One region of the Ferdinandcohnia jepli genome, then DNA from elsewhere that is predicted to be linked to it. Evidence: a T-box and tRNA genes for the amino acid it is inferred to sense, from the RefSeq annotation. Region 1 holds a T-box; the other holds one or more tRNA genes.
What was found. A T-box is a leader RNA that pairs with one kind of tRNA and senses whether it is charged. The one in region 1 lies ahead of alaS (alanine--tRNA ligase), so its partner is inferred to be a tRNA-Ala.
Positions count from the first base shown of each region.

Region 2: it has a tRNA-Ala gene. The T-box ahead of alaS (alanine--tRNA ligase) is inferred to sense a tRNA for this amino acid. The anticodon was not compared.

Region 1 covers NZ_JBFOKR010000002.1:214,257-219,136, reverse strand. The annotation lists gene AB3M96_RS03075 (YrzQ family protein) at 1-28, shown strand, start outside; gene AB3M96_RS03070 (AI-2E family transporter) at 246-1,307, shown strand; T-box leader at 1,562-1,835, shown strand; gene alaS (alanine--tRNA ligase) at 1,894-4,527, shown strand; gene AB3M96_RS03060 (IreB family regulatory phosphoprotein) at 4,777-4,880, shown strand, end outside.
Region 2 covers NZ_JBFOKR010000011.1:162,634-167,513, reverse strand. The annotation lists gene AB3M96_RS13665 (beta-propeller domain-containing protein) at 1-247, opposite strand, end outside; gene AB3M96_RS13660 (aminotransferase class V-fold PLP-dependent enzyme) at 341-1,939, opposite strand; gene plsY (glycerol-3-phosphate 1-O-acyltransferase PlsY) at 1,964-2,524, opposite strand; tRNA gene AB3M96_RS13650 (tRNA-Ala) at 2,767-2,838, shown strand; gene AB3M96_RS13645 (HAD family hydrolase) at 2,886-3,596, opposite strand; gene AB3M96_RS13640 (aminoglycoside phosphotransferase family protein) at 3,616-4,521, opposite strand.

The DNA of each region.
Region 1 (4,880 bases):
TAAGCGAATTACAAAGGCAATATTTTAAAGGAAAACCCCACTTTTGTGGGGTTTTTTGAGTTGAAGAAAGTGAATACACAAAAGCATAACATAACAATTACTAACTGATAATGACTGTCAATGCCTTGTAGCTGCCGGTGACATCATAGGTGTTAATCCACTATTTTTTATACAAATTCATACATATTAGGCATTTCTGTATAAAACATACTGTACTCCTAACAATAAAATAAGGGGGTGTGAGAATGAAGGAATTTCAGCTTAAGTGGATATTGCGATTTTCTTTGGTGTTACTAATTTTTCTGACACTATATGTCTTTTTAAAGCTTGGAACTATATGGTTACCAATTCTGACAATAGTAAAAACATTTTTAATTCCTTTCGTAATTTCTATTTTTATTACCTACCTATTGCATCCGCTTATTGAAAAGATCCATCATAGAGGCATTCCTCGCTCGATTGCCATATTACTCATTTATTTATTGTTTTTTGGCGGATTAGGTTTTGGGCTTTATAAAGGAATCCCAGTAATAATTGAACAACTTAAAGATTTAGCAGAGAGCTTTCCTCAATTTTATGAAACTTATCAAAATTGGTTAACTGAGTTTGAATCACGTACTTCAAATTTACCAGCTTTCATGCATGGTCAATTAGATGAACTATTCTACTCAGTGGAAAGCTATGTTGACTCATTATTAGCAAAGACACTTTTAATAGTAAAAGCTTTTGTTAATTCAATCTTTTTATTTGCCATTATTCCGTTTATCGTGTTTTATATGTTAAAAGACTATGACCAAATGGTTAAAGCTATATGGTATATAACACCCAGGAAACTTCGGAAGGCGGGTCAATTATTTCTAAAAGATGTCGATGAATCACTTGGAAACTATATTAGAGGGCAATTACTAGTAGGATTGTTAATAGGGACTATTGCAACAATTGCATTTTGGATTTGTGGTATGCCGTATCCCTTACTTTTAGGAAGTATTGTAGGTGTAACTAATATCATACCGTATTTCGGACCTATTATTGGCGCTATCCCAGCTGCAATTATAGCAGCAACTGTCTCAGTAAATATGCTTTTAATCGTGGTAATTATTATATTTATCCTTCAATTCACAGAAGGGAATTTATTATCCCCTTTAATTGTAGGGAAGAGTCTTCATATGCATCCAATTGTTATTATTGCTGCTTTACTCTTAGGAGGAGAAGTGGGAGGAGTAATTGGGCTTATAACAGCTGTGCCTATTGTAGCAATTCTTAAAGTCTTTATTATCCATGCAAAACAGCATTTTACGCCAACTTAATTAGTGTTTAAGCCCATATTTCATCAAGCTTTTCTTGTAGCATTGACAAACATTTTTGACTTGAATATAATTGATTAGAAAACTCGGCGATTGCCGAGCCTTTAGGCGACAGCAGAGCCGTAGTTGTACTTATGCAGATTAGAAAGAATTTTATTATTTCCTATCTGCCAAGAAATGAAAAAAGAATGTGTGACTAGTGCAATCCCTGGAAAGTTAATATTAACTTTTTTAAATTAATGTCACTCAATTACATAGTAAAAACAATGAAGGAACCAGTAAGTTACAGACCATCAATCAGAGAGGAATTTCCAAGGCTGAAAGAAATTCTAGGTGAAGGGTAACTGAACGCTAATCCTGAGTGTAGGCAAATCCTACCGGTGCATACCGTTATCATTTACGAAGGTGATGAACAATTAGCTTTGTTGATTTGGGATTCGTTCCCCAATGAATAAAGTTAAGCAAATACGCAAAGGCGTTATTTATTTGTTCATAATCAGGGTGGTACCGCGAGATACTCTCGTCCCTGTTACAGGGATTAGAGTATTTTTTTATGCCTAAAATGGATATTAAATAGGGAGGTATATTCATGAAACAATTAACATCTGCACAAGTAAGACAAATGTTTTTAGACTTTTTTAAGGAGAAAGGGCATGCGGTTGAGCCAAGTGCTTCACTCGTTCCACACGAGGATCCATCACTACTGTGGATCAATAGTGGTGTAGCAACATTAAAAAAGTACTTTGATGGACGTGTAATACCAGCTAACCCAAGAATCTGTAATGCACAAAAGTCTATTCGTACGAATGATATTGAAAATGTGGGTAAGACAGCTCGTCATCATACGTTCTTTGAAATGCTAGGGAACTTTTCAATTGGTGACTATTTCAAAGAAGAATCTATTCTATGGGCATGGGAATTCTTAACTAGTAAAGACTGGATTGGGTTCGATCCTGAATTACTTTCTGTTACCATTCATCCAGAGGACGATGAAGCATTCGAACTTTGGAATAAAAAAGTGGGTATTCCAGAAGAACGTATCATAAGACTAGAAGGTAACTTCTGGGATATCGGTGAAGGTCCAAGTGGTCCTAATACTGAAATTTTCTATGATCGTGGCGAAGAATTTGGGAATGATCCGAACGATCCTGAGCTATATCCAGGTGGAGAAAATGAGCGTTACCTTGAAATTTGGAACTTGGTTTTCTCGCAATTTAACCATAATCCTGATGGAACTTATACTCCACTTCCTAAAAAGAATATTGATACAGGTATGGGCCTTGAAAGAATGGTATCTGTCATTCAAAACGTCCCAACTAACTTTGATACAGATTTATTTATGCCGATTATTGAAGCAACTGAGTCCATTTCTGGTGCAAAATATGGTCAAGATAAAGAAAAAGATGTTGCTTTTAAAGTAATTGCGGACCACATTAGAACGGTTACTTTTGCAGTTGGTGATGGCGCATTACCTTCTAATGAAGGAAGAGGATATGTGTTAAGACGATTATTAAGAAGAGCAGTTCGTTATGCAAAGCAAATCTCCATAAACAGACCTTTCATGTACGAATTAGTACCAGTTGTTGGAGAAATTATGGTAGATTTCTATCCAGAAGTGAAAAGTAAAACTGACTTCATTCAAAAGGTAATTAAAACAGAAGAAGAGCGTTTCCATGAAACATTACATGATGGATTAGCTATTTTATCTACTGTTATCCAAAAGGAAAAAGAAAAAGGCAATGATACAATCTCTGGTCAAGATGTTTTCAGATTATATGATACCTACGGTTTCCCTGTTGAACTTACAGAGGAGTATGCAGAAGAGGAAGGCATGAAAATTGACCATGAAGGCTTTGAGCGCGAAATGGAGAACCAGCGTGAAAGAGCTAGATCAGCACGACAAGATGTGGATTCCATGCAAGTGCAAAGTGGTGTACTTGGCGAGATTATAGTAGAGAGTGAATTTATTGGGTATGACCAGCTTGAAGCAAGCTCAACGATTCTTGCAATTGTAAAGAACGGTGAACTGGTTGACACTGTTAGTCAAGGAGAAGAAGTTCAGGTAATCCTTGATAAGACACCTTTTTATGCTGAAAGTGGTGGTCAAGTAGCTGATGAAGGAACCATGAAAAATGAATCTTCAACTATTCAAGTAAAGGATGTTCAAAAAGCACCAAATGGACAAAACCTTCATAGAGTTGTCGTTGAAAAGGGTAGTATCTCTAAAGGAGACCAATTCAATGTAACAATTAATAAAGAAAACCGAAGTGGAGTAATAAAAAACCATACTGCAACTCATTTATTACACCAGGCATTAAAGGATGTATTAGGCGAACATGTTAACCAGGCCGGGTCACTCGTAACGGCTAATCGCCTGCGTTTTGACTTCTCTCATTTTGGTCAAATCAAACAAGAAGAGCTCGATCAAATTGAATCAATTGTTAACGAAAAGATATGGAGCAGTATTCCGGTAGAAATTAACTATAAATCTTTAAACGAAGCTAAAGCAATGGGAGCAATGGCTTTATTCGGTGAAAAATATGGTGAAATTGTTCGAGTTGTTCAGGTTGGTGACTACAGTCTAGAACTTTGTGGAGGCTGCCATGTACCGAATACATCAACAATTGGACTATTTAAGATCATTTCTGAATCAGGTATTGGGGCTGGTACTCGCCGTATTGAGGCAGTTACTGGTAAAGCTGCATACCATGTGATTAACGACCAAGTGAAATTATTGCAAGAAGCAGCAGGGGTACTCAAAACGAAGCCTGCAGAGGTACCGAACCGTATTGAAGCACTACTTGGAGAAATTCGTACGCTTGGTCGCGAAAACGAGTCATTATCTGCAAAACTAGGGAATATTGAAGCAGGCAGTTTAGTGGATAAAGCTAAGGAAATTAACGGAACAACCGTATTGTATAGCAAGGTAAATGCACAAGATATGAACAATTTAAGGGCTATGGTTGATGACTTAAAACAAAAGCTGGGCTCTGCTGTAATCGTACTTGGATCTGTAAATGATGATAAGGTTAATATAACTGCTGGTGTTACAAAGGATTTAATTGATAAAGGCTTCCATGCTGGAAAGCTTATTAAAGAGGTTGCAACTCGTTGTGGCGGTGGCGGCGGTGGTCGTCCAGATATGGCACAAGCTGGAGGTAAAAATCCAGAGCAGTTAGAAGAAGCACTCCGTTTTGTAGAAGAGTGGGTACAATCAATATAAGAAAACGTAAGCGTGTAGGTCAACTTCAACTGGTTATTGTGGTAGCATACTAATTAAGCCAAAGTAATCAAGTTGACTAAACTACACGGTTGTTGGTGAATAATGTAAGGATTAAGTCCTATAAAGTGAATCCTTACTATTGTACATTTTATAAATAGTTTATATTTCGTTGTGATTGGTGTACAATGAATGGTAAGATTTACATGCACAGATTCATACAACAGAATCTGAGAGTGAGGTGCAATAACTTTGAGCTCATTTGATAAAACAATGAAATTTAATTTTCCTGAAGAACCAGTTGAAACAAATGTGAATGAAGTATTATTTACAGTCTATGATGCTCTTCAAGAAAA
Region 2 (4,880 bases), on a different contig from region 1:
CTTCACTCAGACTTAGTGTAACATCCTGTCTTTCCCCCGCTTCATCTTTTACATGAACTAGATCTTCAATTACACTCTTTTGGTCAACCCTTTTCGAAAATTGAATAGTCCATGCTTTATTTGCTAAAACAGGGAGAACCTCTGAGTCATATTGGCTAACAATTTTTGGTTTAGTAATTGTAACGATTGAAGCTACAAGAATAAGTAATACCATTGTTCCAATATAAAGAAACCACTTTCTTTCCATACAATCACCTCTTATCCATTTAGTCGAAGCTGAATGGAAAATGTTACAAAAATATTACTGGTAGTATAAAAAGACATAAGAAAAAGGAAAGCCTTAAATAGTTGGCTCTCCTTTTCTTACATATTGATTCAATAATCTTTCAAAAGTAGAAAGCATTTTGTTTATGTGCTTTATTTCCACCTTACCAATACACGCAATTTGAAGCCATTTCATTTCTTGCAAATAATAGCTTTCATAATGAAGCAAATACCCTTGGATTGCCATATCATCTCCAAAATCCTTTGAAGAAATGGTTTCAGGAAGTAATACAGTCATAATTGCCGGGGAGGATTCTTCCTGATTGGTTAAAATAGTTAATCCAATTTCTTCAATTTTGGTACGGATAGTTTGATACCTTGACTTAATCTCACCATAATACTCATCGTTTTCATATTTTTGAAGTGCTAAACTCAATGCCTCAAGTAAGTTGGATGAATGCGTATATGGAATACTTTCATATTTGTTGTACATTCCCAAGTCAAGATATCTAGGAAGAGTGTAATTTGGTAAAACTTCGTGATTATGAAAGACAAAGGATAGGCCGTTATATGAACCAATTGCTTTTCCACTTACACCAGAGGCAAAATAAATATCATGGAGGTCCAATTTTACTGCCCCAATTGTGCTAATACAATCCAGACATAATTTTATATTGTTCTTATAAGCAACCTTTTTTAACCCCTCTATATCTTGTAACATCCCTGTTGAAGTTTCACAATGAACTGCCCAAATCCAGGCAAAATTCTCTTTTGAAAGTACCTCTTCTACTTCTGAGTTTAAAATAGGCACTCCCCAATTCTTTTCTAGTCTAGTAAAGTGCAAACCCGCGCGGTTTGCATGTTCAATCAAACGTTTCCCAAATTCACCATTACTTAAAATTAATCCCTTTCCGCTTAATAAAGATAACTGCGCAGCGATGACATCATTGGCTAACGTACCCGTTCCAATAAGTATCTCAGCATACTTTGAATTTGTCAGTGAACAAAGCTGTTCCCGTGCTTGCTTCATTCGAAAATAAAATTCATTGCTTCTGTGAGAAATAGGTTTTTGTATAAAAGCCTCTGTTACCTCTTGCTGAATCAAAACAGGTCCTGGAAGGAAACTTACTGGATCTCTAAGAATTCTACCCGCTAATGATTCATTAAACGTTTGTTTTGTTAAATACATTGGTTGAAAGGCTGCATCAACAGAGCCGAGCAAGGGGCCAAAAGGTTTAAATCCCATTTGACTATATAGTTTTTCTTGTCTTGTAGTTCCGGAAATTAATGCAAGATCATATCCTTCATTCAGGCAATAATTTGACATAAGCTGTGCAAGTCCAAAGAAGACTCTACCATTATTTCGATATTCCTTTTCTACTGCTAGTAAGCGGATTTCACACGGCTTACTAGTCTTTATCGGCAGATAGTCTTCCAGATTAGGCAGCTTGTAATCCAAAGAATAAGGGCGATTTCCTCTTACTGCAATCATTCCAACTAATTGTTCATCTTCTAAGCAGATTAGGTACGTGTTTTCTTCATGAAACTTATCAACAAGAATCTTTGATTCATTTTCTGTATGTTGCGGAATCTCATCTACAAATGTTTTATAATTCAATCGGTGAATCTTATTAAATTCGTCTTCTGTTCTAGCAATTTTATAAATAAATTTCACATAGGTCAGCTCCAAATTTTGGATTTATTTACCCAGTCTTTCCATCAAATTTTGTCTATGCGCAAAAATTAATAGAGCAATAATGATGAAGATAAGTAAACATTGTATCAAGGAATAACCTATAAACCAGTAAATAAACGGAAACATAAGGAAAGCTGTCATACCTGCTAGCGTAAAGCTTCTGAGAATCGCTAATAAAATAAGAAAAATAAGAGCAAACACTAGAAACGGGTGGTACGCTAATACTAGAAGCCCTCCCGCCGCAGTGGCAATTCCTTTACCGCCCTTAAAACGTAGAGTAATTGGGTAGATATGTCCAATTACTACAGCAATAAGAGCCATGATTTGAATTTCAAATGAAAACTGGAGAAGATTGGCTCCTGCTACGACTACTACTCCCTTTAAGACATCACCTAAAGCAGTAAAGATAAATCCTTTTTTTCCAAGTAGTCTACCAGCATTACGTGCACCTACATTTCCACTACCAAGCTTTCGGATATCCTCGCCTTTGCTTAGCCTCATTACCACATATGCCGTCATTATCGACCCAATAAAATATGAAAGTAGCAAATATAGATAAACCACTTGTTCACCAACCTATCAGATAATAGAATATTAATGCTATTTTACCATTCTTTCTTTCTATTAAAAAAGCAACGTTTTACAAATTAATAGTGTGGAACAATGGAATTGAATACTTTTTACTTATTATTACTTGAAATATATGTACAACTCAAATAATACATGCAATTTTATAATAGATATCTATCTCAAAGAATTTCATTGTCGAATCATTTTTCACATGTTATAATTTTGCTACATTACTAGGGGCGTTAGTTCAGTGGGAGAATATTTCGCTGGCAGCGAAAGGGTCAGGGGTTCGAATCCCCTACGCTCCATAACAAGAAAGAGGGACTTCTTTTTAGAAGTCCCTCTTTCTTTGTTTTTAACTAAGTAACAAGTTTATTGCTATATTTAATGACTCAATATCCTCAACCACTGCATCAGGTTTATGGTTAGTTTCAGGTGTTCTATTTCTATGATTAAACCATATCGAATGCCAACCTGCTTCTATCGGAGCAACTACATCATTTGCCCATGTGTCACCCACATATATAAGTTCATTAGGCAAAAAGCAAGTTTTCTCACATACATATGAAAAAATCTTTGGATTAGGTTTTGCAATTCCTACTGCGTCAGAAATGAAAATATTATGTCTTGGTACTATTTTATCTAGTCCCAGCATTTTAATCTTATTTATTTGATGCTGAAATGGTCCGTTTGTAATAATTCCTATTAAAAGCCCTTTTTGTTCAAGACTGGTAATTGTCTCAGGAACTTCTGTAAACAACTTAAGTTCATTTGACATATTCTCGTACTCTTTCTGAAACAAAGTAGCTTTGTCTCTAGATATAGAAAAGTGAAAACTTTCCAGAGCTTTTATTATACGCTGTATTCGAAGCTCTTCCAAAGTGATTTGGTCAGCAGTATAAGTTTTCCAAAGGATATCACTAAAGTGACGAAAACTCTTATATAAAATCTCTATATTTACAGAGTTTAATTCGTTATTAAAAGTTGCTTTTATTGCATCTGAAAAAGGTGCTAAATGGTCATGAAGTGTATCATCCAGATCAAAAAATACCCCTTTAATCGTCAAAAGTCTTTCCTCCTATTTTCTACTTCTCTCCTAAAAACTCCCTAAACCATTGGACGCACTGATAAGGGGTTTCCCAATCAGCCTTATCTTCAACTCCCCAGCATGCATATAGCGTAGCTAATGCTATAGCTGCCTTCAGCAACCGTTCCCTATCAAAAGATATATTGTCAATTAAGTACTTGATTCGGTTACGTACTATTTCTTTGGGGTGTTCTTTATGTTCAAGTTGATTGATTAAAAAAGATACTACATCAAAATATGAGTCACCAATGACACCTTTCGGATCAATAGCCAACCATCCTTTTTCACTAGAAAACAAGATGTTTTCATGATGTAAATCCCCATGTAAAAGTTCTGATTTAGATGAAGACTCAGTTACTTCTACAAAGTATTGATATGCCTGACGTACTTCCAATTCGGATATCGGTCGCTGATCATATTTAGTTGTATCCAAGTAACGCTGAAGTCCTTCCATCCAATGCCTGAGATCAGGTCCTCGAAAGTTTGCAGGTTCTTCTCTCCTTAATGTTTTCCAAACTTTAACGAAATGCTGTAGGACTACTTCTTCATCTTCTACCTCTGAAAGCATATTTCCTGGCGTTAGTTGTTCCAATAGCATAGCACCTAACTCAGGGTCTGCGTCCAGTACTTTGGCACATCCATTACCGTCATATGCCTGAACTGTATTCCATTCATTTGTAAAATCAAAGCCTGGTAGTCCAAGTTTTAAGATGACAGAGTTTCCATTAGTATCTTTTGCATTCAACACATAGTTATAAGACAGATTTGAAACTGGAGATATAATATGTAACTTCCATCTATCTACACATAAACTAATCCTTTCATCTAGCGATTGCAACCAATTATCCCCTTCTTTTCCGAAGGCTCCAATAATTTTATCTTTAAAAGAATCTGGTATATTCATTATTTCTTCTCCTATTAAGTAAAATTTATATCAAGAGTGTATTAATTCTTCAAACCACTATAAAATCCTTCATAAAGTTAGTCAGTTACCCATTTTTCCTTACACTTCTTTACAATCTATACGCTTTGCCATATAATGGTGAAGGTTCATAATTAAAATTCAAGGAGGAAAAGGAGCCAATGAATACACCTGTTGTTTTTTTAATTTGACTTAACTAATTACGGGATAGCTATGCCCTTTTTTAGTAAAGCCAATCGTAAAACAACAGACATTCAAACCCTTTTCCTTTTTAATATTCGTTAACATATAGAAAAGCAAGAATTATTTCCTTTGCGGGAAAATCGAACTTTTCTACACTT